3 regions of the Streptomyces sp. BPTC-684 genome follow, and region 1 is predicted to be linked to each of the others. Evidence: riboswitches for the same ligand, from Rfam matches in the RefSeq annotation. Region 1 holds a riboswitch; each other region holds the start of a gene.

The links. Region 1 has a riboswitch for cobalamin ahead of metE (5-methyltetrahydropteroyltriglutamate--homocysteine S-methyltransferase). Riboswitches for the same ligand answer to the same signal wherever they lie in the genome.
Region 2: another riboswitch for cobalamin. It lies ahead of QIY60_RS07175 (ribonucleoside-diphosphate reductase subunit alpha); the one in region 1 lies ahead of metE (5-methyltetrahydropteroyltriglutamate--homocysteine S-methyltransferase).
Region 3: another riboswitch for cobalamin. It lies ahead of QIY60_RS22360 (cobalamin biosynthesis protein); the one in region 1 lies ahead of metE (5-methyltetrahydropteroyltriglutamate--homocysteine S-methyltransferase).

What each region holds. Positions count from the first base shown of each region.
Region 1 is NZ_CP124863.1:684,801-694,705, forward strand. Features, by position in the region: gene QIY60_RS03035 (ATP-binding protein) at 1-1,102, opposite strand, end outside; gene QIY60_RS03040 (cell division protein SepF) at 1,226-1,615, opposite strand; gene QIY60_RS03045 (ABC transporter substrate-binding protein) at 1,729-2,637, opposite strand; gene QIY60_RS03050 (VOC family protein) at 2,876-3,670, shown strand; gene metE (5-methyltetrahydropteroyltriglutamate--homocysteine S-methyltransferase) at 3,731-6,052, opposite strand; cobalamin riboswitch at 6,236-6,387, opposite strand; gene QIY60_RS03060 (bifunctional nitrate reductase/sulfite reductase flavoprotein subunit alpha) at 6,661-9,905, shown strand, end outside.
Region 2 is NZ_CP124863.1:1,628,601-1,638,505, reverse strand. Features, by position in the region: partial or broken gene QIY60_RS07205 (HD-GYP domain-containing protein) at 1-1,172, shown strand, start outside; partial or broken gene QIY60_RS07200 (HD domain-containing protein) at 1,169-2,433, shown strand; partial or broken gene QIY60_RS07195 (hypothetical protein) at 2,548-3,535, shown strand; partial or broken gene def (peptide deformylase) at 3,595-4,226, shown strand; gene QIY60_RS07185 (ribonucleotide-diphosphate reductase subunit beta) at 4,338-5,351, opposite strand; gene QIY60_RS07180 (hypothetical protein) at 5,351-5,533, opposite strand; partial or broken gene QIY60_RS07175 (ribonucleoside-diphosphate reductase subunit alpha) at 5,546-7,811, opposite strand; cobalamin riboswitch at 7,847-7,988, opposite strand; partial or broken gene QIY60_RS07170 (sodium:solute symporter family protein) at 8,202-9,795, opposite strand; gene QIY60_RS07165 (DUF3311 domain-containing protein) at 9,816-9,905, opposite strand, start outside.
Region 3 is NZ_CP124863.1:5,060,099-5,070,003, reverse strand. Features, by position in the region: gene QIY60_RS22380 (hypothetical protein) at 1-215, opposite strand, end outside; gene QIY60_RS22375 (class II aldolase/adducin family protein) at 292-951, opposite strand; gene QIY60_RS22370 (inorganic phosphate transporter) at 1,162-2,436, shown strand; gene QIY60_RS22365 (hypothetical protein) at 2,465-2,689, shown strand; cobalamin riboswitch at 2,800-2,941, shown strand; gene QIY60_RS22360 (cobalamin biosynthesis protein) at 3,049-3,978, shown strand; gene QIY60_RS22355 (cobyric acid synthase) at 3,975-5,483, shown strand; gene cobN (cobaltochelatase subunit CobN) at 5,480-9,133, shown strand; gene QIY60_RS22345 (putative cobaltochelatase) at 9,130-9,905, shown strand, end outside.

The sequences.
Region 1 (9,905 bases):
CCGCCCCCTGGACTCCTCGGGCGCACCCGGCGTCCGTGACGGTGCCGGTGAGGCGGATGTGGCCGCGTCGGCACATCTCGGCGGCCAGTGAGGCCAGTTCGCCGGCCTGGCGCCGGTCGAGGCCGCGGTCGAAGCCGTCGGTGAGGACGGTGAGGGTCTGCATGGCGGACGGGATCTCGGCGACGGTGTCGACGGCGAGCACTCCGGGGCCGGTGAGCAGGACCAGGGCGAGCGCGAGGTAGCGCAGTTCGCCTTCGCCCAGGCGGGCCACGGGCGTGGGTGTGCGTTCGCCGCGGCCCACCACGGCCCGTAACGTGCCGTCGGCCAGTTCTTCGGCGGCGAGCGCGGTGACCGGGCCGGCGCAGCCCGCGCGGGCCGCGGTGACCAGCCGGGCGTGCCGGATGGTGCACTCCTCGGCGGTGCGGGAGAGGATCTCGGCGAGGTTGTCGCAGCCGCGCCGCAGCCGTCCCTGGCCGGGCGGGACGGATTCGCGCATGCGCTGCGGCTGGGGGTCGCAGGCGAACACGGACCGCAGGGCGACGACCACTTGCTCGGCGGCGGCGAGGACCCGCAGCTGTCCCTCGGTCTTCCCGGCGACGCGCAGCGGCAGCAGGGCGGTGCCGAGCCGGTCGTCGGGGAGCGGGGCGCGGGTGACCGGGACGGCGCCGGCGGTGTGCCAGGCGGCCTGCACGGTGGAGCGGCCGGGGTCGCGCAGGGCGGTGGACAGGAGGGTGTCGCCGTCGCTGGTCAAACGTTCGCCGACGACGCGGAGTTCCGGCTCGGCCTGGACGGCGAGGTCGAGCCGGACGGGCCCGGCCGGACCGTCGACGGTGCAGCCGATGCGGAACCCTCGGCGGCCCTGGGCGTCGGCCTCGGCGCGTTCCGGTACGCAGCCGGCGGGGTCGGGGAACGCCGAGGCGAGGGTGGCGCCGGAGCCGAGCCGGGCCAGTGCCTCGTACGCCTGGAGGACGCTGGACTTGCCGCTGCCGCTCGGTCCCGCCAGGAAGGTGAGCGGGCCGAGCGGGAAGACCGCGCCGCGGTGCGACTTGAAGGCGGAGAGCCGCAGTTCGGTGACGGTGGGCCGGTCACAGGTTCCGTTCATGGAACGGAACCGTATGAGCGAGAAACGTGACGAACCGTTACGCCTCGATCACCTTCCTACGAATGAGGGACGGTTCCCCGCACGGGAGACGGCCCTGGGCCGGTTCCCGCACCGGAGAGGGCCCTATGCATGCGGGACGACGGCCTCGGCGATGCCCTCCACCTCCGTGCCGACGGGGGCGAGGAGGAAGACGTTGCGGTCGACCCGGTGCATTCCGCTGCCCAGGCCGAAGACCACTCCGCTGCTGAAGTCGAGGATGCGCTTGGCGACTTCGGTGTCCGCGCCCGTCAGATCGAGCAGGACCGGGGTCTGCGCCATCATGTATTCGGCGACCTCGCGCGCGTCCGCGAAGACCTGGACGCGCAGGACCACGAAGCGGCGCTGTGCGACGGCCGCGTACTCGTTGGGGATGGTGCGGTGGTCGACGCGCGACGGCCACTCGTTGCGACTGCGCAGCGGAACGACCTGGGCGAGCCCCTCCCACTGTTCATCGGTGACGTCGTACCTGCTCACCGGACCACCTCGCCCATGTGCTGTATCTGCATCCGGCCATGATGACGCCGCTCACCCGTTCAGCCCAACTCCGACACGGCTCTGAGCTGTGAAGTTGTCCGAACCGAGGCGTACTAACGTGCGGTCCGGGAGTCGATCGCGTCGGCGACCAGGGCGAAGAACCGGGCGTGGGCCCGGGCGCTGCACGGCGTCTCCGGGTTCCACGGCAGTACGCGCGCGCGGTCCTCGATCGCCCTCCAGTGCGCGTCGGCGCGCAGCTGCTCGACGGGGGTGGCGTTCACCCGTACGTCGGACAGGACGATCTCGGCGGGCAGGGCGGCCGCCTCCTCCCAGGTGAGCGTCGTCCAGTTCGCCCCGGTTCCGGCGGGCGGCTCCACCAGGTGGACGCCGTGCTCGGCCAGTGCGCGCAGCTCCGGCCAGGCGCCCGGGCGCGCCACGTGGACCTGGTCGGTCCCGGCGGGCGAGAGGGCGAGTACGCGGGGCCCCGCGGGCGGGTCCGTCTCCGCGTACGCGCGCGTGGCGGCCGTCACGGTGCGCAGGCGGCGCTGCGCCGCGTCGAGGAGGCGGGCGGCGTCCTCGTGGTGGCGGTCGCCGCCGAGGGCGCGGGCGAGGTCGGTGAAACGGTCCCTGATCTCTGCCAGGGAGCGCGAGTGACCGATGTCGATGACGACCACCGGAACGTGTTCTTCCAGGTGTTTGGCCGTCTCGGGGGCGAGGCCGTAGACCTGGCCGCCGCCGTAGCTGACGGCCACCACGAGGTCGGGCGTGCCCTGGAGCAGTACGTCGAGGTCGAGGGCGGCGCCCGCGCCCAGGTAGCGCAGGCGGTCCAGGGGCAGCCCGCCGGCCTTGGCGCGGTCGGGCGCGGCCCCGTCGTGGAAGGAGCCGAAGACGGCTCCGGGGCCGACTCCGTGGTCCCAGAGCGTGGCTCCGGCCTGGATGTAGGCGGTCACCCGGGTGGGTACCGCCCCCGCCGTCGCCACTTGCCCGCGGTCGTCCGAGAACTGCCAGACCGGCTTGTCCATGAGGTCACATGCCCCCTGTAGGTCGCTGTGCGCGCCAGCGCCGGGTCACGCTACGCCCGAGTCGTCCCGCCCCGCCAGGATCCGTACCCGATTACCTGCCCGCCGTCCCAGCGCGTCACCCCTTTCGGCGCTCCGGTCGTCCGCGCCCCGGCGCTTGGGAGTGCTCGACGCGCGGGGTCGGGGGCGGCTGGCTAGCGTGGCAAGCCGGACCGTCTGTCACACAGGAGAGAGCACAGTCATGGCCGCAGAACCAGAGGGCACTCCGTGCTGGGCCGATGCGATGTTCACCGATGTCGAGGGAGCGAAGAGCTTCTACGGTGACGTGCTGGGCTGGACGTTCGGCGAGGCGTCGTCGGAGTACGGCAACTACACACAGGCGTACGCGAACGGCAGGGCGGTGGCAGCCGTCGTGCCTCCGATGCCGGGCCAGGAGGGCCAGTCGGCGTGGTGTCTCTACCTCGCGTCGCCGGATGTCGCCGCCACCGCGAAGAAGATCAAGGACAACGGCGGCGAGGTGCTGATGGAGCCGATGCAGGTCGGTGACTTCGGTTCGATGGCGATCGCCCGCGAGCCCAGCGGCGCCGTTTTCGGCGTGTGGCAGGCGGGCAGCCACGAGGGCTTCGAGGCCAAGGGCGTGCCCGGCGCGTTCTGCTGGGCCGAGTTCTTCACCCGCGACCCGGCGAAGGTCGACGCGTTCCTGCCCGCGGTGTTCCCGTACGGCGCGAAGCAGATGCAGGACGACGCGGCCGACTTCCGGGTCTTCAGCGTGGGTGACGAGATGGTCATGGGGCGCATGAAGATGACGGAGGAGTTCCCGCCCGAGGTCCCCTCGTACGTGAACGTGTACTTCGCGGTCGACAACTGCGACGACGCGGTGGCGAAGGCGGTCAAGCGGGGCGGGGTGCGGCGGTTCGGGCCGATGGACACGCCCTTCGGCCGGTTCGCGGCGCTCAGCGATCCGCAGGGCGCGTCGTTCTCGGTGATCGACCTGCAGACGACACAGGGCGAGATGCCGCAGATGGCCGACGTGTAGCGGGCCGGATGGGTCCCGGGGTGTTCGGGCACGCGCGCGTGCCCGAACACCCCGGCCGTGTCAAGCCCCCTGCCGCACCTGCGTCCTGATCGTCCGGGCGGCCTCGACGAGGTTCTCCAGGGACTGCCTCGTCTCGGTCCAGCCGCGGGTCTTCAGCCCGCAGTCGGGGTTGACCCAGAGCCGTTCCGGCGCGATGGCCGCAAGCCCCTTGCGCAGCAGTGCGGCCGCCTCCTCGGCGCTCGGTACGCGCGGCGAGTGGATGTCGTAGACACCAGGCCCCACCTCGCGCGGATAGCCCGCGGCGGCGAGCTCGTCGGCCACCCGCATGTGCGAGCGGGCCGCCTCCAGGCTGATGACGTCGGCGTCGAGGTCGTCGATGGCCTGGAGGATGTCACCGAACTCGGCGTAGCACATGTGGGTGTGGATCTGGGTGTCGGGACGTACGCCCGCGGTGGTCAGGCGGAACGATTCCGTGGCCCAGTCCAGATAGGCCGCGCGGTCCGCGGCGCGCAGCGGCAGCGTCTCGCGCAGGGCGGGCTCGTCGACCTGGATGACCGAAGTGCCCGCCGTTTCCAGGTCGTCGACCTCGTCGCGCAGGGCGAGCGCCACCTGGCGGGCGGTCTCGGCGAGCGGCTGGTCGTCGCGGACGAACGACCAGGCCAGCATGGTGACCGGTCCGGTGAGCATGCCCTTGACGGGGCGGTCGGTGAGCGACTGGGCGTAGGCGGTCCAGCGCACCGTCATCGGCTTCGGCCGGGAGATGTCGCCGGCCAGGACCGGCGGGCGGACGTAGCGCGTGCCGTACGACTGGACCCAGCCGTGCTGGGTGGCGAGGTAGCCGGTCAGCTGCTCGGCGAAGTACTGCACCATGTCGTTGCGTTCGGCCTCGCCGTGGACGAGGACGTCGATGCCCGCCTTCTCCTGGAAGGCGACGACCTCGCGGATCTCGGCCTTGATGCGCTCCTCGTAGCCCGCGGTGTCGACGCGTCCGGCGCGCAGGTCGGCGCGGGCGGAGCGCACCTCGGTGGTCTGCGGGAACGACCCGATGGTGGTCGTGGGCAGCAGAGGCAGTCGCAGGCGGGCGCGCTGGGCCGGTGCGCGTTCGCCGTACGGCTGGGAGCGGCGGCCGTCCGCCTCGGTGACCGTCGACGTACGCGCGCGTACCGCCGGGTCGTGGGTGAGGGCGGAGCCGGCGCGCGAGGCCAGGTCGGCGCGGTTGGCGGCGAGTTCGGCGGCGATGGCGCCGGTGCCGCTGGTGAGGCCGCGGGCCAGCGTCACGGTCTCGGCGGTCTTCTGGTGGGCGAAGGCGAGCCAGCGGGCGATCTGCGGGTCGATGTCGCGTTCGGCCGTCGCGTCGAGCGGGACGTGCAGCAGTGAGCAGGACGGTGCCACGTCGACGGTGCCGGCGAGGCCGAGGAGCGTGCCGAGGGTGGCGAGGGACTTCTCGTAGTCGTTGATCCAGATGTTGCGGCCGTCGACGACGCCCGCGACCAGCCGCTTGCCGGGCAGCCCGCCGACGGCCGCGAGGCCGTCGAGGTTGGCGGCGGCCGGTCCCGTGAAGTCCAGGCCGAGGCCTTCCACGGGCGCCTTGGCGAGGACGGGCAGGGCCTCGCCGAGGCGGTCGAAGTAGGAGGCGACCAGCAGCTTGGGGCGGTCGGTGAGGCCGCCGAGCGCTTGGTAGGCGCGGGCGGCGGCGTCCAGTTCGGCGGGGGTGCGGTCCTGGACGAGGGCGGGCTCGTCGAGCTGCACCCACTGGGCGCCGGCCGCCCGCAGATCGGCGAGCACCTCGGCGTACACGGGCAGCAGCCGCTCCAGCAGGGCCAGCGGCTCGAAGTCGGCGTCGACGCCGGGGGCGGGCTTGGCCAGGAGGAGGTAGGTGACCGGTCCGACCAGGACGGGCCGGGCCGCGAGGCCGAGCGCCAGCGCCTCGGTGAGCTCGGCGACCTGCTTGCCGGAGTCGGCGGTGAAGACGGTGCCCGGGCCGAGTTCGGGGACCAGGTAGTGGTAGTTGGTGTCGAACCACTTGGTCATCTCCAGCGGCGCCACGTCCTGGGTGCCGCGGGCCATGGCGAAGTAGCCGTCCAGCGTGTCGGTCTCGACGGCGGCGCGGTGCCGGTCGGGGATCGCCCCCACCATCACGCTGGTGTCGAGGACGTGGTCGTAGTACGAGAAGTCACCGGTGGGCACCTCGTCGACGCCCGCCTCCGCGAGCCGGCGCCAGTTGGCGCGGCGCAGGTCGCGGGCGGTGTCACGGAGGGCGTCGGCGCCGACGCGGCCCTTCCAGTAGCCCTCGACGGCCTTCTTGAGTTCCCGGTCGGGGCCCTGGCGGGGGTAGCCGTACACGGTGGCCCGTGCCGCCGCGGCTGCGGACTTGCTGGTCACGAAACTCTCCTTCGCGAGAATGTCCCGAAATCGACCCCGGTACGGGTCGTGGGCGCGAAGGGATGACAGACAGGGCGGCCTACGCGGAACGGTGCCCGCGCTCGAACCGCCTCTTGTCCCGCCGACCCGCCCACGAGGTCACCAAGATCTCCGCGCGCGGTCGGTCGCGCACGGGCAACGGGCAGGTCTTCGGACTCGCGGGCACGCCTGCCGGTCTCCCGGCGGACACCTACTGGCCGTCGCTTCCCAGACCCGGCCGGGCCCAGTGCGTATGACGGCGGTCGTTCCCGCTCACCGCTGCGGGGCAGTCCCGGATTCCCACCGGGTTCCCTCTTGCGACGCGCCTGCCTGGCGGGCAGGGCGAACCAGCTGCGAGCGCCACCCTACCCAGACACGGGGCCGGACCGCCCCCTCACACCGGACGTGCACGCCCCGTGATGTCCGACATCGGAGGCGTGCCGCAGTCGCACACAGGTGCTCACAGCATCGGGGCGCGATTAGTGTGGCCGACGTAACCACTCGTGATCGCCGCACGTGACATCGAAGTAACGGGCATTTCGTACGGTCGGAGCCCAAGGGATCCCGGCCGAGACGAGAGGGGACACCCGTTGACCGCACAGGCCACGCGGGCCGCCACCGAACAGGTGCGCACGGTCTGCTCGTACTGCGGTGTGGGCTGCGGGATGGTCCTCGACATCGCCATGGGGCCGGACGGCCGGCGCACGGTGCTCAAGGCCTCCGGCGACAAGGCGCACCCCGCCAACTCCGGCCGGCTGTGCACCAAGGGGGCGACGACGGCCGACATGCTGGCCGCTCCCGGACGCCTGTCCACCGCGCTGGTACGGGGTGAGCGCGGAGCCGAGCCGGTGCCCGCCGGGGTCGACGCGATGATCGCCGAGACGGCGGGCAGGCTGCGGGCGCTCGTCGACGAGCACGGGCCGGACGCCGTCGCGCTGTACGTGTCCGGTCAGATGAGCCTGGAGGCGCAGTATCTGGCCAACAAGCTGGCCAAGGGGTTCATCGGCACCAACCAGATCGAGTCCAACTCCCGGCTGTGCATGGCCAGTGCGGGCAGCGGCTACAAGCTGTCGCTCGGCGCGGACGGGCCGCCCGGCTCGTACCAGGACTTCGAGAAGGCAGACGTCTTCCTGGTCATCGGCTCCAACATGGCCGACTGCCATCCCATCCTCTTTCTGAGGATGATGGAGCGCGTCAAGGCCGGGGCGAAGCTGATCGTCGTCGACCCGCGCCGCACCGCGACCGCCGCCAAGGCCGACCTCTTCCTGCAGATCAAGCCGGGCACGGATCTCGCGCTGCTCAACGGCCTGCTGCACCTGTTCCAGGAGAACGGGCACACCGACCCCGCCTTCATCGCGGAGCACACCGAGGGCTGGGAGGCGATGGGCGAGTTCCTGGCCGACTACCCGCCCGCCTCGGTCGCGGAGATCACCGGGATCCCCGAGGACGACATCCGCGCGGCGGCGCAGTGGATCGGCGCGGCCGGGGAGTGGATGAGCTGCTGGACCATGGGGCTCAACCAGTCCACGCACGGCACCTGGAACACCAACGCCCTGGTCAACCTGCATCTGGCGACCGGCGCGATCTGCCGCCCCGGCAGCGGCCCGTTCTCGCTCACCGGCCAGCCGAACGCCATGGGCGGCCGCGAGATGGGCTACATGGGCCCCGGGCTGCCCGGCCAGCGCTCGGTGCTCGTCGACGAGGAGCGGGCCTTCACGGAGGCTCTGTGGGGGCTGGAGCCTGGCACGCTGCGCACCGACGGGGCGGGGCTCGGCACCGTCGAGCTGTTCCGGCGGATGGCCGACGGCGGCATCAAGGCGTGCTGGGTGATCTGCACCAACCCGGTCGCCTCGGTCGCCAACCGCCGCACCGTCGTCGAGGGCCTGCGGGCGGCCGAGTTCGTCGTCGTCCAGGACGTGTTCGCCGAGACCGAGACCACCGCGTACGCGGACGTGGTGCTGCCGGGCGCCCTGTGGACGGAGGCCGAGGGCGTCCTCGTCAACAGCGAGCGCAACCTCACCCTGGCCCGGCAGGCCGTCGACGCACCCGGCGAGGCACTGCCCGACTGGCAGATCATCGCGCGCGTGGCGTGCGCCATGGGCTACGAGCAGGCGTTCACCTACGCGGGTCCCGAGGAGGTCTTCGAGGAGATCAAGCGCGCCTGGAACCCGAAGACCGGCTACGACCTGCGCGGGGTGACCTACGAGCGGCTGCGCGCCACGCCCGTGCAGTGGCCCGCCCCGACCGCCGAGGGTCCCGACCGCAACCCGATCCGGTACGTGGCCGAGGACGGCGGCGGTCCGGTGTTCCCGACGGCGAGCGGGCGGGCCGTCTTCCACGCGCGCCCGCACATGCCCGCCGCCGAGATGCCCGACGACGACTTCCCGTTCGTGCTCAACACCGGGCGGCTGCAGCACCAGTGGCACACGCTCACCAAGACGGGGAAGGTGGCCAAGCTCAACAAACTCAACCCGGCGCCGTTCGTGGAGGTGCATCCGCAGGACGCCGAACGCCTCGGCATCGCCGAAGGCGACGGGGTGGAGATCGCCTCCCGGCGCGGACGGGCGGTGCTGCCCGCCGTGCTGACCGACCGGGTGCGACCGGGCTGCTGCTTCGCGCCGTTCCACTGGAACGACCTGTTCGGCGCGGATCTGAGCATCAACGCGGTGACCAGCGACGCGGTCGACCCGATCTCGCTGCAGCCCGAGTTCAAGGTGTGCGCGGTGTCGCTGACGAGGGTCGCGGCCGAGGTGGCACGGCCCGTCATGCCGGGGACGGCGGCGGTCGCGGGCGGAGTGACGGGGGGCACGAACGGCTCCGCCGGGGTGGCTGGGGCGGCGGCAGGTGTGTCCGGGGCTGCGGGAGCGCTGGTTGCGGGCGGGGCTGCGGCGGTGGCGGCGGGAGTGGCCGACGTTGCGGGAGTGGGCGGCGCTGTAGGAGTGCCTCAAGGCGTCTCCAGCACGGCGGGGGCGCTCGTCGCGGGTACCGCGCTCCTCGACGCCCCCGCGCCCCTCCCCCACGGCGTCCCCGCCCAACGCACGGGCTCCGACTCGCCCCTGTTGACGGGCCAAGGCGCCGCCCCCGCCGCCGTGTTCGGACTCGGGGCGCCCCCGCCGGTCCTCACCGAGCCGGAACGCCAGTACCTCGCTGGCTTCCTGGCCGGGCTGGAGTCGGGCGCGCCCGGCATCCCCGTACTGCCGCCGACCGCGCCGTTCAGCGAGGAGCACGCGCTGTGGGTGAACGGCGTGCTGGCCGGGATGTACTCGCGGGCCACCCCGCGGCCCGCTCCCGCACCCGTCGCGCCGCCACCGGCCCCCCGGGGCCGTGACGTGCTGGTGCTGTGGGCCTCGCAGACCGGCAACGCCGAGCAGCTCGCCGCAGCGGGCGCCGAACGGCTCGCCGCCGCCGGGCACCGGATCCGGCTCGTCCCCATGGACGACACCGCTCCGGACGCGCTGCCCACCGACGCCGAGGTGCTGCTGATCACCAGCACCACCGGCGACGGCGAAGCGCCCGACAACGGCGCCGCGTTCTGGGACGCCCTGGCCGATGACGAGGCCCCGCGCCTGGAAGGTCGCCGCTATGCGGTCCTGGCCTTCGGGGACTCGTCGTACGACGAATTCTGCGGGCACGGCCGACGCCTGGACCGGCGCCTTGCCGAGCTGGGGGCGGTCCGGCTGCTCCCCCGCACCGACTGCGAACCGGACTTCGAGGACCGGTCGCAGGAGTGGCTCGACGGGGTGCTGGCCCTGCTCGACGAGCTGTCGGACGCCGGGAATGCGGCTCCCGGGGCGCCCGCCGGTCTCCCCGGCGATACGGCCCTGGGCGCACCCGC
Region 2 (9,905 bases), 940 kb from region 1:
GACCGGCTCCGGCTCCTTCTTCCCCGTCCTGCTCGCCGCCGCGTTCCTGCTGCCGCCCGCCGCCGCCGCGCTGGCCGCCGTCCCGGGCGCGCTCCTCGGCCCAGTCGAACAGCCGCCCCGGTCCATACGCCGCGTCTGGCGCGCCGCCCAGCTGGCGCTCGCCGTGGGCGCCGCCGCCGAGGTGCACGGACGGCTCGGGGGGGGCCGCCGCTCTCGGGGCCCTCGCCCCCGACTTCCCGTACGTCCTGCTGCCCGCCGGGGCCGCCGCGCTGGTCTTCTGCGCGGTCCTGGCCGTGCTCGACGGGCTGATCCTGTGGACCGCCGAGCGGCTGCCCGCCCGCACCGCCTGGCGCGGACTGTTCCTGCGCTCCCTGGCCCCGTACTGCGTCCACGGGCTCGCCGGGCTGATGATGGCCGTGCTCTGGCGCAGCCCGTACGGCCCGCCCGCCGCCCTCCTGGTGCTGCTGCCGATGTACATCTCGTGCTGGGTCTTCGCCCAGTACCACCGCGAGCACGCCGCCCACCAGGCCACCATCCGGGCCCTGGTGCAGGCCGTCGACATCAAGGACACCTACACGCGCGGCCACAGCGAGCGCGTCGGCCTCGCCTCCGTGCTGATCGCCCGCGAACTCGGCATGGAGGAGAGCCGGCTGGAGGTGCTGCGGTTCGCCGGGATCCTGCACGACGTGGGCAAGCTGGGGGTGCCGACCCGGCTGCTGCGCAAGGACGGGCCGCTCACCCCGCAGGAGCGCGCGGTGATCGAGCTGCACCCCGAGTACGGCCACGAGATGGTGCGCGGCATCGGCTTCCTCGGCGAGGCGCGCGCCGCGATCCTGCACCACCACGAACGGCTCGACGGCAGCGGCTATCCGTACGGCCTGGCCGGTCCCCAGATCCCCGAGTTCGCCCGGGTCGTCGCCGTCGCCGACGCGTTCGACGCGATGACCTCGACCCGCTCCTACAGCCGCGCCCGGCCGGTCGGGGCGGCGGTCGAGGAGCTGGAGCGGTGCGCCGGGCGCCAGTTCGACCCCGCGATGGTGCGGGCGCTGGCGCGCGCGCTCGACCGGCACGGCTGGCACCCCGCGGTGACGGCGGACGAGCCGGACCGGGGCGGCGGAGCCGGCAGCGGAAACGTCCCGGCCTGCGACGCCGCCCCGGCCGGGCACGCATGAGACGGGCCGGGGCGCGTCCGCTGCCGGTCACCGTCGCCGGGGTCTACGGGGCCGCCGCCGCGCTCACCGTCTGGGCGCTGGCCCGGACCCTCTGGTACGGGGTCGACGAGCCCGGTGTCGCGCTCGCCTTCGGGACTCTCGTCGCGGTCGGGGAGCTGGTCCGCTGGGGCTCCCCGGGTGAGGAGCGGGAGTCCGCGCCGCTCGGCTCGGCGGGCGCCCTCGCGTACGCCCTGCTCGGCCAGAACGCCGGGCACGCCACCCACCACGGCGTCCTCGAGGCCGTCGCCGTCGTCCTCGCCGCCGCCCTGGTCGGCGCCGTCCCCACGTGGCCCTCGGCCGCGGCCCCACCCTGGACCAGGTGGCCCGGCGGGTGCTGACCGTCGCCTTCGCCGCCGCCTGCTTCCAGCCGCTCTACAACTCCGGCACCCTGGAGCGCCGGGTCGGGCACGGCCCGTACTACGCGCTCTTCCTGCTCCTCGTCCTGGTGCTCACCGCGCTGTGCGACGCGGTCGTCGCCGCCGCGCTGCTGCGGGCCCGCACCTCCTTCCCGTACGGCCCGCTGCTGCGCGACGAGCTGCGCGCGCTGGTCGGCGTCGGCTCGGCGGTCTGCGCCACCGGGGCCGTCATCGCGCTCGCGGTCGCGGTGGCGGGGCTGTGGGCGCTGCCGCTGTTCTGCGTGCCGCTGCTCCTCACCCAGCTGGCGTTGCGGCGGTACGCGGCGGTGCGCACCACCTACCGGCAGACCATCACCTCGCTCGCCCGCGCCACCGAGATCGCCGGGTACACCCAGCCGGGCCACGCCCGCCGGGTCGCGGTGCTCAGCCGGGCCGTGGGGCGCGAGCTGGGGCTCTCCGAGTCCGAGCTGACCGTCCTGGAGTACGCGGCCCTGATGCACGACATCGGGCAGCTCTCGCTGGTGGACCCGGTGCCGCCGGGGCCACCGCGCCGCTGCCCGCCGCCGAGCAGCGCCGGATAGCCCTGCTCGGCGGGGCCGTGGTGCGCCAGACCGGGGTGCCCGCCGAGGTCGCGGTGATCGTGGAGCGGCAGGCCGACCCGTACCGCGAGCAGCCGCTGCCCGCCCGGATCGTGCGCGCGGTCAACGCCTACGACGACCTGGCGGGCTCCCCGGGCGGCCCCGGGGCTCCTGAGCGCCCTGGAGCAGCTGCGCCTCGGAACCGGCCGGGACTACCAGCCCGAGGTCGTCGAATCACTCGCACGCGTCCTGGCCAGGGGCTGTCTGACCCTGGTGGCACCTGGGTAACCCAGGAGTACCGAGCGGCCTTCCGGCCGGGCATGGTTGGATGCGAAAGAACCCAGAAAACTGGGAGACCGAAAGACCGGCTCGGAGGCAGGCCGGTCTGGGCAGGCGGGAATCGTGAGGATCTTCGGCAAGGGACGGCACCGGCCCTCCGCCTCGTGGCGGCAGGCCACGGACCGTGCGTTCACGCTGATCGGCGACGGCAGGTACGAGGACGCCGGCGCGCTGCTGACGCGCGCCGCGGACCTGGAACCGTGGCTCTCCGAGTCCTGGTTCAACCTGGCGCTGCTGCACAAGTTCCGGCACGACTGGGAGCAGGCGCGGGCCGCGGCCTGCGGGCCGTCGCGCTGCTCGACAAGGAGACCGGGGCCCCCGACTGGTGGAACGTGGGGATCGCCGCCACCGCGCTCCAGGACTGGCCGCTGGCCCGCCGCGCCTGGCAGGCGTACGGCCTCAAGGTGCGCGGCTACCAGGAGACCGCCACCGGCACCGGCGAGCCGTCCGGCATGGAGCTGGGCAGCGCGGCCGTGCGGCTCTCGCCCGAGGGCGAGGCCGAGGTGGTGTGGGGCCGCAGGCTCGACCCTGCGCGGATCGAGGTCCTGTCGATCCCGCTGCCGTCCTCCGGGCGGCGCTGGGGCGAGGTGGTCCTGCACGACGGGGTGCCGCACGGCGAGCGGACGGTCGCGGCCGGGCCCTCCTTCCCGGTCTTCGACGAGATCGAGCTCTGGGCGCCCTCGCCGGTGCCCACCTGGGTGGTGCTCCTGGAGGCGGCCACCGAGGCCGACCGGGACGCGCTTGAGCGGCTCGCGGCCGACGCGGGCTTCGCCGCCGAGGACTGGTCCTCGTCGGTGCGGCTGCTGTGCCGGGCCTGCTCGGAGTCGCGGATGCCCAGCGACGAGGGCGACGGCGAGCACCTCGACCCGCACGACCACAGCGAGCCGGGCCACCCGGGCCCGCTGGGCCACCGCACGGCCGGTGAGCTGTGGGTGCCCGAGCGCGAGTGCGGCATCGCGGCGCCGCCCGGCCGGTGCGCGGCCTGCTCGACGGCTGGGTCGCGGACAGCCTGGACAGCCGCGAGTGGCGGGATCTCGAAGAAGTCTGCTGACCCTGCCCGTAGGCTGTACGGGTTGGGAATCGGGTTTTTCAGGAAGGCGTACGGCGGACATGTCGCAGCAGGAGACGGACCAGCAGGTCGAGAACGACGGGTTCGTCGTCGACACGGAGGACTGCGAGGAGCGCGAGGAGGCGTACCGCGCGCGGGGCACGTCCCGGCCGATCACGGTCGTCGGCAACCCGGTGCTGCACAAGGAGTGCAAGGACGTCACCGAGTTCGGCGACGAGCTCGCCGCGCTGATCGACGACATGTTCGCCAGCCAGCGCACCGCCGAGGGCGTGGGCCTGGCCGCCAACCAGATCGGTGTCGACCTCAAGGTCTTCGTCTACGACTGCATGGACGACGAGGGCGTGCGCCACGTCGGCGTCGTGTGCAACCCGGTCCTGGAGGAGTTGCCGGCCGACCGCCGGGTCCTGGACGAGTCCAACGAGGGCTGCCTGTCCGTTCCGACCGCCTACGCCGAGCTGGCCCGCCCCGACTACGCGGTGGTCAGCGGCCAGGACGCCGAGGGCAACCCGATCCGGTGCGCGGCACGGGCTACTTCGCGCGGTGCCTGCAGCACGAGACGGACCACCTGTACGGGTACCTGTACATCGACCGGCTCTCCAAGCGGGATCGCAAGGATGCGCTGAAGCAGATGGCGGAGGGTACGCCTCGGTACGAGGTTGTGCCGAACGCCTGATTTCCGGTCGCTGAAAGGGGCCCCGCACCCTTCTGGTGCGGGGCCCCTTTCTTTCTAGATCGTCTGCGGGCCGGTGGGGCTTGTCGCGCAGTTCCCCGCGCCCCTAAAAGACTAGAACTCCTCGTCGAAGCCCACCGAGCCCTCGACCGCGACCTGGTACGCGGACGGGCGGCGCTCGAAGAAGTTCGTGAGCTCCTGGACGCCCTGGAGCTCCATGAAGGAGAACGGGTTCGACGAGCCGTACACCGGGGCGAAGCCGAGGCGCTGGAGGCGCTGGTCGGCGACGCACTGGAGGTACTCGCGCATCGACTCGGTGTTCATGCCCGGCAGGCCCTCGCCGCACAGGTCGCGGCCGAACTGGAGCTCGGCCTCCACCGCTTCCTTGATCATGTCGGTGACCTGCTGCTGAAGCTGGTCGTCGAAGAGCTCCGGCTCCTCCTTGCGGACGGTGTCCACGACCTCGAAGGCGAAGTTCATGTGCATCGTCTCGTCGCGGAACACCCAGTTGGTGCCGGTGGCGAGGCCGTGCAGCAGACCGCGGCTGCGGAACCAGTACACGTACGCGAAGGCGCCGTAGAAGAACAGGCCCTCGATGCAGACCGCGAAGCAGATCAGGTTGAGCAGGAAGCGGCGGCGGTCGGCCTTCGTCTCCAGGCGCTCCAGCTTCTCGACCTCGTTGATCCACTTGAAGCAGAACTGGGCCTTCTCGCGGATCGAGGGGATGTTCTCGACCGCGTCGAACGCCGCCGCGCGGTCGTCCAGGTCAGGCAGATAGGTGTCGAGCAGCGTCAGATAGAACTGGACGTGCACGGCCTCCTCGAAGAGCTGACGGCTCAAGTAGAGCCGCGCCTCGGGGGAGTTGATGTGCTTGTACAGCGTCAGCACGAGGTTGTTCGCCACGATCGAGTCGCCGGTCGCGAAGAACGCGACCAGACGGCCGATCATGTGCTGCTCGCCCGGCGACAGCTTGGCGAGGTCGGCGACGTCGGAGTGGAGGTCGACCTCCTCCACCGTCCAGGTGTTCTTGATGGCGTCCCGGTAGCGCTCGTAGAAGTCCGGGTAGCGCATCGGACGCAGGGTCAGTTCGAAGCCCGGGTCGAGCAGGTTCTTTTCGGTGGAGCTCATTACTGGCAGGCCTCGCAGGACTCGGGGTTCTCAAGGGAGCAGGCGATCGCGTCGGCGTCGGGGGCCGCCTGCTGGACGGGGATCGGGGCGGTGGCCTGGGCGGCGCGGGCGATCCGGGTCGCCGGGCGCGAGCGCAGGTAGTACGTCGTCTTCAGACCCTGCTTCCAGGCGTACGCGTACATCGACGACAGCTTGCCGATGGTGGGCGTCTCCAGGAACAGGTTCAGCGACTGCGACTGGTCCAGGAACGGGGCGCGCCGCCGCCATGTCGATCAGGCCGCGCTGCGGATCTCCCACGCCGTGCGGTAGAGCGCGCGCACGTCGGCCGGGATCCAGCTGCAGTCCTGCACCGAGCCGCTGGCGTCGCGCAGCGCCTCGCGGGACTGCGCGTCCCACACGCCGAGCTTCTTCAGGTCCTCCACCAGGTAGCCGTTGACCTGGAGGAACTCACCCGACAGCGTCTCGCGCTTGAACAGGTTGGAGACCTGCGGCTCGATGCACTCGTAGACACCGGCGATGGACGCGATGGTCGCGGTCGGGGCGATCGCGAGCAGCAGCGAGTTGCGCATGCCCACCGAGGCGATCCGCTCGCGCAGCGCCGCCCAGCGCTCCGGCCAGTTCAGCTCGACGTCGTAGTGGTCGGGGTGCAGCACGCCGCGCGCGGCACGGGTCTTGTCCCACGCGGGCAGCGGGCCCGAGCGCTCGGCGAGGTCGCGGGACGCCTCGTACGCCGTGAGCATGATGCGCTCGGCGAGCTTGGTGGAGAGCGCCTTCGCCTCGGGGAGTCGAAGGGCAGGCGCAGCTTGAAGAAGACGTCCTGGAGGCCCATCGCGCCCAGGCCCACCGGACGCCACTTGGCGTTGGAGCGGCCGGCCTGCTCGGTCGGGTAGAAGTTGATGTCGACGACCCGGTCCAGGAAGGTCACGGCCGTACGGACGGTCTCGTCCAGGCGCTTCCAGTCGATCTCGCCGGAGGCGAGGACGAAGGCGCCGAGGTTGACCGAGCCGAGGTTGCAGACGGCCGTCTCGCCGTCGTCCGTGACCTCGAGGATCTCGGTGCAGAGGTTGGAGGAGTGGACCGTGTGGCCCGGCTCCGCCGTCTGGTTGGCGGTGCGGTTGGAGGCGTCCTTGAAGGTCATCCAGCCGTTGCCGGTCTGCGCCAGGGTGCGCATCATCCGGCCGTACAGGTCCCGGGCCGGGATGGTCTTCTGGGCGAGACCGGCCGCCTCGGCCTTGCGGTAGGCGGCGTCGAACTCGTCGCCCCACAGGTCGACCAGCTCGGGCACGTCGGCGGGGAGAACAGCGACCAGGTGCCGTCCGCGTCCACGCGGCGCATGAACTCGTCCAGGATCCAGTGCGCCAGGTTCAGGTTGTGCGTACGCCGGGCGTCCTCACCGGTGTTGTCGCGCAGCTCCAGGAACTCCTCGATGTCGGAGTGCCAGGTCTCCAGGTAGACCGCCGCCGCGCCCTTGCGCCGCCCGCCCTGGTTGACGGCCGCGACCGAGGCGTCCAGCGTCTTCAGGAACGGGACGATGCCGTTGGAGTGGCCGTTGGTGCCCCGGATGAGCGAGCCGCGCGAGCGGATGCGGGAGTACGAGAGGCCGATGCCGCCCGCGTGCTTCGACAGGCGGGCCACCTGGTGGTAGCGGTCGTAGATCGAGTCCAGCTCGTCCAGCGGCGAGTCCAGCAGGTAGCAGCTGGACATCTGCGGGTGGCGGGTGCCGGAGTTGAAGAGCGTGGGGGAGGACGGCAGGTAGTCGAGGCGGCTCATCAGGCCGTACAGCGAGGCGACCTCGTCGAGCGCGCGCACCGAGTCGTCCTCGGCCAGGCCCGCCGCGACCCGGAGCATGAAGTGCTGCGGGGTCTCGATGACCATGCGGGTGATCGGGTGCCGCAGCAGGTAGCGCGAGTAGAGCGTGCGCAGGCCGAAGTAGCCGAAGCGGTCGTCGGCGCCGTCCGCGAGGGAGTCCGCCACCAGCGCGTCCAGGCGGGCCGCGTGCAGCCGTACGAAGTCGGCGGTGCGGTCCGCGATCAGGCCCTCGCGGTGGCCGACCTCGACCGACTCGGAGAACGAGACCGAGCCCTGGGTCGCGGCCTCCTCGGCGATCGTGAGCGTCAGCAGCCGGGCGGCGAGGCGGGAGTACGCCGGGTCCTCGGAGATCAGACCGGCGGCGACCTCGGTGGCGAGCCCACGCAGCTCCGCCTCGTCCGAGCGCGCGTTGCGGCCGCGCAGCGCGGCGGCGGCGACACGGCCGGGGTCGGTGTCCGGCAGATCGGCGGTGAGGTCGGTCAGGGTCCGCAGCAGGGCGGTCCCGGGGGCATCGGCCGGCTCTTCGGCGATCGCTGAGGCGGGATCCGCAGGGGCGATGGTCACGTGGGGGCACTCGCTCGGCACGGGGCCTTGGGGAGGTGCGGGCACACGGACACACCCCCTCGGGGGTACGCCGCGTCCACTGCCCATTCCGCGAGGCCTGGACGTCTGGCACCCGGGCCGGACGGCCAGGGCGCGCTGTCGGCAGGTCCTCGGACTGACCAGGTACGCAAATGCGTACGAGTACACCGTTGCGGGACAGTTCCGGATTTGCACCGGATTCCCCTGCGGCGACAGCGAGCACGAGCATACATCTTGTGCCGGGCTGTGTGGTGCCCCCACATGTTGTGTTGCTGGGTAGTCGGTTGACTGCGGGCCGTCTTGGGCTGGTCGCGCCCACGCGGCGGAGCCGCACATGTCACACCCCCGCGCCCTCAAGGGGGTTGGGAGCGCCGTAGACCGAACCTTCTGGCGGTCGTGGGCATTCCCCAGGAACGGGCCGCCGGGTTTCACCGGCGGCCGGTTTTTCTGCGGCTTGCGTCAGTGTGTCGCCGCCGGGAGTTTCGTCTGTACGCCCGGGTCGCCCGCGTCCGCCGTGTAGTCCTCCGGGGACGTCTCGTCGACGCCGTCGAGGGCCTTCACGGCTCGCAGGACGACCGTGAGGACGACGGTGGTGGCGACGTTCAGGAGGAACGCGGTGAGGCCGATGTAGCCGATCTCACCGATGCCGGGGATCTCCTTGGAGCTGCCGCCGAAGTGCTTCTGGGTGGGCGAGGCGACCCCGTACGCGGCGAGCGTGCCGTACGCCATGCCCACCGCCCAGCCCGCGAGCAGCGCCCAGCGGTGGAACCAGCGGGTGAACAGACCGCCCACCAGGGCCGGGAAGGTCTGCAGGATCCAGATGCCGCCGAGCAGCTGGAAGTTGATCACGACCGTCTTGTCCATCGTCAGGACGAAGACCAGCGCGCCCACCTTCACCAGGAGCGAGACCAGCTTGGAGACCTTGGTCTCCTGCGCCGGCGTGGCGTTCGGCTTGAGGAAGTCCTTGTAGATGTTGCGGGTGAAGAGGTTCGCGGCCGCGATCGACATGATCGCCGCCGGGACGAGCGCGCCGATGCCGATGGCGGCGAACGCCACGCCCGCGAACCAGTCCGGGAACATGTCCTCGAACAGCTGCGGGATCGCCAGCTGGCCGTTCTTGACCTTGACCCCGGCCGCGATCGCCATGAAGCCGAGCAGCGCGAGCAGGCCCAGCATCAGCGAGTACAGCGGCAGGATCGTGGTGTTGCGGCGGATGACGTTGCGGCTGCGGGAGGAGAGGGTCGCCGTGATCGAGTGCGGGTACATGAAGAGCGCGAGCGCCGAGCCGAGGGCGAGCGTGGCGTACGTCCACTGCCCGGCCTCGGGGGCACGAGCGCGCCCGTGGGCTTCCCGGGCGCGTTGGGCGTCTCGAACTTGTGCCGGGCCGCCGCGAAGATGTCGTCGAAGCCGCCCAGCTTGATCGGGATGTAGATGATCGCCACCAGGATGACGATGTAGATCAGCGTGTCCTTCACGAACGCGATCAGCGCGGGGGCGCGCAGACCCGACGAGTACGTGTACGCGGCGAGCACCGCGAACGCGATCAGCAGCGGCAGGTCCTTGGCGAACCAGTTGCCCGACCCGCCGATGCCCATCACGTCGAGCACCGCCTGGATGCCGACCAGCTGGAGCGCGATGTACGGCATCGTGGCGAGGATGCCGGTGACCGCGACCGCGAGCGAGAGGCCCTTGGAGCCGAACCGGCGCGCACGAAGTCGGACGTCGTCACATAGCCGTGCTTGTGCGAGACCGACCAGAGCCGGGGCAGGAACGTGAAGATCAGCGGATAGACGAGGATCGTGTACGGCACGGCGAAGAACCCGGCCGCGCCCGCCGCGTACACCGCCGCCGGAACCGCGACGAACGTGTACGCCGTGTAGAGGTCGCCGCCCAGCAGGAACCAGGTGACCCAGGTGCCGAACGAGCGGCCGCCGAGCCCCCATTCGTCGAGGCTCTGCTCGTTCTCGGCGCGGCGCCAGCGGGCGGCCATGAAGCCGATGACCGTGACGGCCAGGAAGAAGAAGATGAAGACGCCGAGCGCGACGCCGTTCACCCCGTCGTTGGCTGCGAGAGTCACTTGCCCTCACCCGCCTTGCGGCCCTGCTGGTCGTGCTGCCACAGCTTGTACGCGAGCATCGTGAGCGCAGTCGAGATGACCACCCA
Region 3 (9,905 bases), 4.4 Mb from region 1:
CCGTACAGGCCGGGCCGCAGCGAGGCCAGGCAGCGGGTCAGGGCGATCCGCCCGGGCCCGGTGGCGTGCACGGTGAGCTCGGGGTCGGTGGGCAGCGGGCGGCCGGGCGGCGCCTTGAGGGCCGCGTCGCTCGCGTACCGTCCGGCGGCCACCGCTGCCGCGCCGACGCCGATGAGTGTGGTGACGGCCGCTGCCGTCGCTGTAGCCGGGCGCACCGTTCCAGTGTCGGCAGAGCGCGGCGACACGGCCAGTGGGCGGGGGCCTACCGGGGCACGCCCGGGTGCGGGGGCGTCAGCGCTGGCCGTACCCCCGGAACTGTTCGGCGGCCCGGTCGAGGTCGGCGGCGGAGAGCAGGGAGGGGGTGCGGCCGGGGACGGAGGAGGCGGCGAGCCAGAGGCGGCACATCCACTCCAGCTGGGCGGTGCGGTCGTATGCCTGGGAAAGGGTGGTTCCGTAGGTGATCGTCCCGTGGTTCTGGAGGAGGCAGCCGGTGCGGCCTTCGAGGGCGCGCAGCATGTTCCGCGCCAGTTCCTCGGTCCCGTACAGCGCGTACGGCGCGACCTGGACCGGACCGCCGAGCGCGGCGGTCATGTAGTGGACCGGCGGGAGCTCGGTGACCAGGGTGGAGACGGCCGTGGCGTGCACGGCGTGGGTGTGGACGACGGCCCGGGCGTCGGTGTCCCGGTATACGGCCAGGTGCATGGGCAGCTCGCTGGTGGGGCGCAGCGTGCCGGTCACCTGGTGGCCGGTGAGGTCGACGGCGACGGTGTCGGCGGGGCCTAGGCGGTCGTAGGGGACCCCGGTGGGGGTGACGAGGACCAGGTCCCCGACGCGTACGGAGACGTTGCCCGAGGTGCCCACGACCAGGCCTTCCTCGGCGGTGCGGCGCGCGGTGGCGGTCAGCTCGGCCCAGGCCGCGGCGATCGCCGCTGAGTCGTTCGGCTCTCCCATGAAAGTGATCCTCGCAGGCTCCGCGCCGAGGGCGGCGGAGTGAGCAGAATCTCTTCAATGGGCTCTATGGCCGGTATATAGGGGTTCGTCAGGGCCTGACCGCACCAGAAACCGGTCAGATACACCGTGACGCCCGACCCAGTTCACCTTCCGTTCATCCAGGTTACTTACGTTCGTCCAGCCACTGACGTCGAACGATTGCCTGGGTAAATGGAACACATCACGCTGCTGCTCGCCATTGTGGTCGTGACAGCTCTAGTGTTCGATTTCACGAACGGTTTCCATGACACCGCCAACGCGATGGCCACGACCATCTCGACCGGCGCCCTGAAGCCCAAAGCCGCGGTCGCCATGTCCGCCGCGCTCAACCTGGTCGGCGCGTTCCTGTCGGTGGAGGTCGCCAAGACGATCTCCGGCGGGATCATCAACGAAAAGGGCATCAGAACAGAGGTCATCTTCGCGGCGCTCGTCGGCGCCATCCTCTGGAACCTGGTGACCTGGCTGCTCGGCCTGCCGTCCAGCTCGTCCCACGCGCTGTTCGGCGGTCTGATCGGCGCGGCCGTGATGTCGGCCGGCTGGTCCTCGGTGAACGGCTCGACCGTCGTCACCAAGGTGCTGCTCCCCGCCGTCGCCGCCCCGATCGTCGCGGGCGTCGCCTCGATGCTGGCCACGCGTCTGACGTACCGGATCAACCGAAACGTCGACCCGGCTGCCGAGAAGGCCACCGCCAAGGGCTACCGGGCCGGGCAGATCGCCTCCGCCGGTCTCGTCTCGCTCGCCCACGGCACCAACGACGCGCAGAAGACCATGGGCATCATCACGCTCGCCCTGGTCACCGGCGGTGTGCTGCACCCGGGCGCCAACCCTCCGATGTGGGTCATCGTCTCGGCCGGCATGGCCATCGCCATGGGCACCTACCTCGGCGGCTGGCGCATCATCCGCACCATGGGCAAGGGCCTGACCGAGCTGGCGCCGCCGCAGGGCTTCGCCGCCCAGTCCGGTGCCGCGACCGTCATCCTGGCCTCCTCGCACCTCGGCTTCTCGCTCTCCACCACCCAGGTCTGCTCCGGCTCCGTCATGGGCGCCGGCCTCGGCCGCAAGGGCGGTGTGGTCCGCTGGTCCACCGCGACCCGCATGTTCATCGCCTGGGGCCTGACCCTGCCCGCCGCGGGTCTGGTCGGCGCCGGCGCCGAGTTCCTGACCGGCCAGGGCACCTGGGGCGTCGTCCTCGTGGCGATCCTGCTGATCGCGGGCTCCGGCTTCATCTGGAAGCTGTCGCGCCGCGAGCCGGTCGACCACAACGACGTCACCGCCACCGCCGCCCCGGCCGAGTCCCCGGCCGAGCCCGCGGGCGTCGTGACCACCGCGATCGCCGCCGTCACCCCGCCGCCCACCGTCGCCGCCGTGGCCGCCGATCTGACGGCCACCATCCCGGCGCCGGCCCCGGTGGCCCCCGCCGACCCGGCCCGCCCGGCCACCGTCTGACCCGGCCGCGCACACCGAAGGAATCGTCATGCACATCGACTGGGCAGCTCTCGGCACCGTCTTCGGTGTCAGCCTCATCGTCACCGTCGGCCTGGTGGGCCTGTTCACCGTCGGGATCGTCGGCCTCAGCAAGCAGCAGTCGGCCGCGGCCGGCAAGGGCAACGTCGTCGTGGCCCGCACCACCGCCTACCTCTGCTTCGCGCTCTGCGCGGCGGCCGTCGCGTACGGCATCAATCTGATCGTCGGCAAGTAGCGCGCGAGCAGTACCGCACCCACCCCAGAACCGCCCTCCGGCCCCGCCGGAGGGCGGTTCTCTGTGTGCCTGGGCACACTCTCCCGTCGCAGGTCAGCAGCGAGTTGACGGGCGTTCCCGGGCGTGGTGGACTGCCCGAGCCATTACGGCGGCAGAAGAGGAAGCCGGTGCGAATCCGGCGCGGTCCCGCCACTGTCATCGGGGAATCATCCCCGTGAGCCAGGAACTCTCACCGCCGGTCGACGTCGTACCAGGGCGCGGACACCCTGAGTGAGGACATACCGCCATGCGCGCCTGCCTGTTGCCGGCACCCCCCGGAAGTACCAGAGCCCTTCACGGCGTTGCGGCGGGCTGATCCCATGCGTGCCGATCGCACTTTCGCGTACGGCGCCACCGCCGGTCTCCTCGGCGACCTCCTCCTCGGCGACCCCCGCCGCGGGCACCCGGTCGCCGCGTTCGGCCGTGCCGCGGCCGCCGTGGAGCGCGCGCTGTGGCGCGACCACCGGGGCTGGGGCGCGCTGCACACCGCCGTGTGCGCCGGAGGCGCCGCGGGCGCCGCACTGCTCGCCACGCGCGCGGTACGCGAGCGTCCCGCCGCGTCCGTCGCCCTGACCGCGGCCGCCACCTGGGCCGTCGTGGGCGGCACTTCGCTGGGCCGGGAGGCCCGGGCGATCGGCGCCGCCCTCGCTGCCGGGGACGTCGAGGCGGCCCGCGCGCGCCTGCCGCACCTGTGCGGGCGCGACCCGCAGTCCCTGGACGCGCCCGGCATCGCGCGCGCGGTCGTCGAGTCCGTCGCCGAGAACACCTCCGACGCCGTGGTCGGCGCGCTGGTGTGGGGGGCGCTCGCGGGAGTGCCGGGACTGGTCGCGTTCCGTGCGGTCAACACGCTGGACGCGATGGTCGGCCACCGCTCGCCGCGCCATCTGCGGTACGGGTGGGCCTCGGCGCGCCTGGACGACGTGGCGGGCTGGCCGGGCGCCCGGCTCACCGCCGCACTCGCGGTGGCCGCCGGAGGCGATCCGCGCGCCGCCACGCGCGCGTGGCGCGACGACGCCCGCAAGCACCCGAGCCCCAACGCGGGTCCGGTGGAGGCGTCGTTCGCGGGCGCGCTGGGCGTACGGCTCGGCGGCACCCTCTCGTACGGCGGCCGCGTCGAGCACCGGCCCGTCCTGAACGGGGGCGGCCGGGCGGTGGAGGTCCCGGACATCGAGCGGGCGGTGCGGCTGTCGCGCCGGGTGGGCTGGCTGGCGCTGGGCGCGGCGATCGCGGTGAGGAAGGTACGTACATGAGCGGCGGACTGCTGGTCGCGGGCACCACGTCGGATGCCGGGAAGAGCGTCGTCACCGCCGGGATCTGCCGGTGGCTGGTGCGCCAGGGCGTGAAGGTCGCGCCGTTCAAGGGGCAGAACATGTCCCTCAACTCGTTCGTCACGCGCGAGGGCGCCGAGATCGGGCGGGCGCAGGCGATGCAGGCGCAGGCGGCGCGCGTCGAGCCGTCCGCGCTGATGAACCCCGTGCTGCTCAAGCCGGGGAGCGACCGGTCGAGCCAGGTCGTACTGATGGGCAGGCCGGTGGGCGAACTGAGCGCCAGCGGCTACCACGGCGGGCGCCAGGAGGCCCTTCTCGGCACCGTCGTGGACTGTCTGGAGCGGCTGCGGGGCACATATGACGCCGTGATCTGCGAGGGGGCGGGCAGTCCGGCCGAGATCAACCTGCGGCGTACCGACATCGTCAACATGGGCATCGCGCGCGCCGCGAAGCTTCCGGTGGTGGTGGTCGGCGACATCGACCGGGGCGGGGTGTTCGCCTCGTTCTTCGGTACGACGGCGCTGCTGAGCCCCGAGGACCAGGCGCTGGTCGCCGGGTACATCGTCAACAAGTTCCGGGGCGACGTCTCGCTCCTCGAACCGGGCATCGACATGCTGCGCGGGCTCACCGGGCGCCACACGTACGGGATCCTGCCGTTCGCGCACGGCCTCGGCATCGACGAGGAGGACGGCCTGCGGGTCTCCCTGCGCGGCGCCGTGCGCGAGTCCGTGGTGGCGCCGCCGGTGGGCGAGGACGTGCTGCGGGTCGCGGTCTGCGCCGTCCCGCTGATGTCCAACTTCACGGACGTGGACGCCCTCGCCGCCGAACCGGGCGTGATCGTACGGTTCGTGGACCGGCCCGAGGAGCTGGCCGACGCGGATCTGGTCGTCGTGCCGGGAACCCGGGGCACGGTCCGGGCGTTGGAATGGCTGAGGGAACGGGGGCTGGCGCGGGAGCTGGCGCGCAGGGCGGCCGAGGGGCGTCCGGTGCTGGGGATCTGCGGCGGGTTCCAGGTGCTTTCAGAGCACATCGAGGACGAGGTCGAGTCACGGGCGGGCTCCGTGGCGGGGCTCGGACTGCTGCCCGTACGGGTGCGGTTCGCGCCCGAGAAGACACTTGCACGGCCGACCGGCGAGGCGCTGGGCGAGCCCGTGGAGGGATACGAGATCCACCACGGCGTCGCCGAAGTGCTGGGCGGGGAAGCCTTCTTGGACGGATGCCGGGTCGGTGCGGTCTGGGGCACGCACTGGCACGGGTCACTTGAGAGCGACGGATTCAGGCGACGGTTCCTGGAGACGGTCGCGAGCGCCGCCGGACGGCGTTTCGTGCCCGCCCCGGACACGTCGTTCGGCGCGCTGCGCGAAGAGCAGCTGGACCGCCTCGGCGACCTCATCGAAGAACACGCGGACACGGACGCGCTCATGCGGCTCATCGAGCAGGGCGCGCCCGCAGGACTTCCCTTCATCGCACCTGGAGCACCCGCATGAGCACTGTGCTGTTGTTGTCGACCGCCGACACGGATCTGCTGGCGGCCCGGGCCTCCGGGGCGCCCTTCCGGATCGGCAACCCGACCCGTATCGACGTGGCAGAGGAGCTGCCCGCGCTGATCGAGGGCGCGTCCGTGGCCGTCGTGCGCCTCCTCGGCGGCAAGCGCGCCTGGGAGGACGGGCTGGCCGCGCTGAAGGCGTCGGGCATCCCGACGGTGCTGCTCGGCGGCGAGTCCGTGCCGGACGCGGAGCTGATGGCCGAGTCGTCGGTCCCGGCCGGTGTGGTCGCCGAGGCCCTGCGCTATCTGGTCGAGGGCGGCCCCGGCAACCTCGTGGAGCTGTCCCGGTTCCTCTCCGACACCGTGCTCCTGACCGGCGTGGGCTTCGCCGAGCCGGAGAAGATGCCCGAGTGGGGCGTGCACGGCACGCGCGCGTACGTGGAGGGCCGCCCCACCGTCGGCGTGCTCTTCTACCGCGCCCACGAGCTCTCCGGCAACACCTCCTTCGTCGACGTCCTCTGCGACCGCATCGAGGCCCAGGGCGCCAACGCCCTTGCCGTGTACGTGGGTTCGCTGCGCGGCGCCGAGCCCGCGCTCTACGAGACGCTGGGCCGGGCGGACGCGCTCATCGCGACCGTCCTGGCGGCGGGCGGCACCACCGCGTCGCAGGCCAGCGCGGGCGGCGACGAGGAGGCGTGGGACATCGGCGCCCTGGCCGACCTCAACGTCCCCGTGCTCCAGGGGCTCTGCCTCACCTCGTCCAAGGCGGCCTGGGAGGCGTCGGACGCCGCGCTCTCCCCCATGGACGCGGCGATGCAGGTCGCCATCCCCGAGTTCGACGGCCGGCTGATCACCGTCCCGTTCTCCTTCAAGGAGCAGGGCCCGGACGACGTGCCGGTCTACGTCGCCGACCCCGAGCGGGCCTCCCGGGTCGCCGGGATCGCGGTGCGCCACGCCCGCCTCAAGCACAAGCCGAACGCGGAGAAGAAGCTGGCCCTGGTCTTCACCGCGTACCCGACCAAGCACTCCCGCGTCGGCAACGCGGTGGGCCTGGACACGCCCGCCTCCGCCGTGCGCGTCCTGGACGCGCTGCGCGACGCCGGCTACGTGGTGGAGGGCCACCCGGACAACGGCGACGAGCTGATCCACCGCCTGATCAACGCGGGCGGCCACGACGTGGAGTGGCTCACCGAGGAGCAGCTGGCGGCCGCCCCCGCGCGCGTGCCGCTCGCGGACTACCGCGCCTGGTTCGAGAAGCTGGAGCCGGAGCTGCGCGACGGCATGCTGGAGCACTGGGGCGAGCCCCCGGGCCAGTTGTACGTGGACGGGGACGAGATCGTGCTCGCCTCCCTCCAGTTCGGCAACGTCGTCGTGATGATCCAGCCGCCGCGCGGCTTCGGCGAGAACCCCATCGCGATCTACCACGACCCGGACATGCCGCCGTCGCACCACTACATGGCGGCGTACCGCTGGCTGGAGAACAGCTTCGGCGCCGACGCGATCGTCCACATGGGCAAGCACGGCACCATGGAGTGGCTGCCCGGCAAGGGCCTGGGCCTGTCCTCCGGCTGCGGCCCGGACGCGGTCCTGGGCGATCTGCCGCTGGTCTACCCGTTCATCGTCAACGACCCGGGCGAGGGCACCCAGGCCAAGCGGCGCGGCCACGCCACGGTCGTGGACCACCTGGTCCCGCCGATGGCCCGCGCCGACACCTACGGCGACCTGGCCAAACTGGAGCAGCTCCTCGACGAGTACGCGCTGGTGAGCGACCTCGACCCGACGAAGGCCCCGGCCGTGCGGGCGCAGATCTGGACGCTGGTGAAGGCCGCCGAGCTCCACCACGACCTGCACGTCGACGAGCAGCCGGACGACGGCGACTTCGACGAGTTCGTCATGCACATCGACGGCTACCTCTGCGAGATCAAGGACGTCCAGATCCGCGACGGCCTGCACATCCTCGGCGGCGGCCCCGAGGCCGAGCCCCGGGTCAACCTGGTGCTCGCGGTGCTGCGCGCCTCCCAGGTGTGGGGCGGCCAGGCGAACGCGCTGCCGGGCCTGCGCGCGTCGCTGGCCGAGCACTTCGGCCTGGTGGAGAAGGAGCTCCTGGCCGAGCCGGGCACGCCGGTGAAGGTGCCGGTGGAGCTCACGGACCTGGTCGAGGGCCCTGCCCGTACGGCGGCCGACGCGATCGACCTCCTGGAGCAGCTGTGCCGCCGCCTGGCGGAGGGCATGGAGGAGCGCGGCTGGGACGCGGCCGCGTGCGGCCCGCTGGTGGCGGAGGTCCTGGGCGCCGAACTCGCCCCGGCCGTCGCGGTCCTCGACTTCGCCTGCCGCGAAGTGGTGCCGCGCCTGGCGCGTACGACGGACGAGATCACCCATATCCTGCGGGCGCTGGACGGCGGTTACGTCCCGGCGGGCCCGTCCGGCTCCCCCACCCGGGGCCTGGTCAACGTCCTGCCGACCGGCCGCAACTTCTACTCGGTGGACCCCAAGGCCATCCCGTCCAGGCTGAGCTGGGAGGTCGGCCAGGCGCTGGCGGACTCGCTGGTGCAGCGCTACCTCGCAGACAACGGCGCGTACCCGAAGTCCGTGGGCCTCACGGTCTGGGGCACCTCCGCGATGCGCACCCAGGGCGACGACATCGCGGAGATCCTGGCGCTGCTCGGCTGCCGCCCGGTGTGGGACGAGGCGTCCCGGCGCGTCACCGGCTTCGAGGTGGTCCCGGTCGCGGAGCTGGGCCGTCCCCGCATCGATGTGACGGTCCGCATCTCCGGCTTCTTCCGGGACGCGTTCCCGCACGTGGTCGGCCTGATCGACGACGCGGTGCGGACGGTGGCGGAGCTGGACGAACCGGCCGAGTCCAACTACGTACGGGCGCACGCCGACGAGGACACCGCCGAACACGGCGACCGCCGCCGCGCCACGGCCCGTATCTTCGGCTCCAAGCCGGGGGCGTACGGGGCGGGCCTGCTCCCCCTGATCGACGCCCGCAACTGGCGCTCGGACGCGGACCTGGCCGAGGTGTACGCGGTGTGGGGCGGCTATGCGTACGGGCGCGGGCTCGACGGGCGCGCGGCGCGGGGCGACATGGAGACGGCGTTCCGGCGGATCGCGGTGGCGGCGAAGAACGTCGACACCCGCGAGCACGACCTGGTCGACGCCGACGACTACTTCCAGTACCACGGCGGCATGGTCGCCATGGTCCGCCATCTGACGGGCGAGTCGCCCGAGGCGTACGTGGGCGACTCGGCCACCCCGGACCAGATCAAGACCCGCACCCTGGGCGAGGAGACCCACCGCGTCTTCCGCGCGCGCGTGGTCAACCCGCGCTGGATGGCGGCGATGCGGCGCCACGGCTACAAGGGCGCGTTCGAGATGGCCGCGACCGTGGACTACCTGTTCGGGTACGACGCGACGGCGGGCGTGGTCGACGACTGGATGTACGAGAAGTTGTCGGCGGAGTACGTGTTCGACGAGACGAACCGGGACTTCATGAAGAAGTCCAACCCCTGGGCGCTGCGCGGCATCACGGAACGGCTGCTGGAAGCGGCCGACCGCGGCCTGTGGGCCGAACCGGACGCGGAGACGCTGGAGCAGCTCCGCGCGACCTATCTGCAGCTCGAGGGCGACCTGGAAGGTGACGACGCATGAGCACGCCTTATCCGTTCACCGCGATCGTCGGTCAGGACGACCTGCGTCTCGCGCTGCTGCTGAACGCGGTGTCACCGGCGGTCGGCGGCGTCCTCGTCCGGGGCGAGAAGGGCACCGCCAAGTCGACCGCCGTGCGGGCGCTCTCCGCGCTGCTGCCCGAGGTCGACGTCATAACGGGCTGCCGGTTCTCCTGCGACCCCGTGGCCCCGGATCCGGCGTGCCCCGACGGGCCGCACGAGGCCGGGACCGGGGCGGCTCGGGCCGCGCGGATGGTGGAGCTGCCGGTCGGCGCGTCCGAGGACCGCCTCGTCGGCGCGCTCGACATCGAGCGGGCGCTCGCCGAGGGCGTGAAGGCCTTCGAGCCCGGCCTGCTGGCCCACGCCCACCGCGGGATCCTGTACGTGGACGAGGTCAACCTCCTCCACGACCACCTGGTCGACCTGCTGCTCGACGCCGCCGCCATGGGCGCCTCGTACGTGGAGCGCGAAGGCGTTTCCGTACGGCACGCCGCGCGCTTCCTGCTGGTGGGGACCATGAACCCCGAAGAGGGCGAGCTGCGGCCGCAGTTGCTGGACCGGTTCGGGCTCACCGTGGAGGTCTCGGCCTCCCGGGAGCCGGACCAGCGGGTCGAGGTGGTCCGCCGCAGGCTCGCCTACGACGACCAGCCCGCCGCGTTCGCCGCGCGCTGGGACGACGAGGAGAGCTCCGTACGGGCCCGGATCGTCGCGGCGCGGGCACTGCTGCCCGAGGTGCGCCTCGGCGACGCCGCACT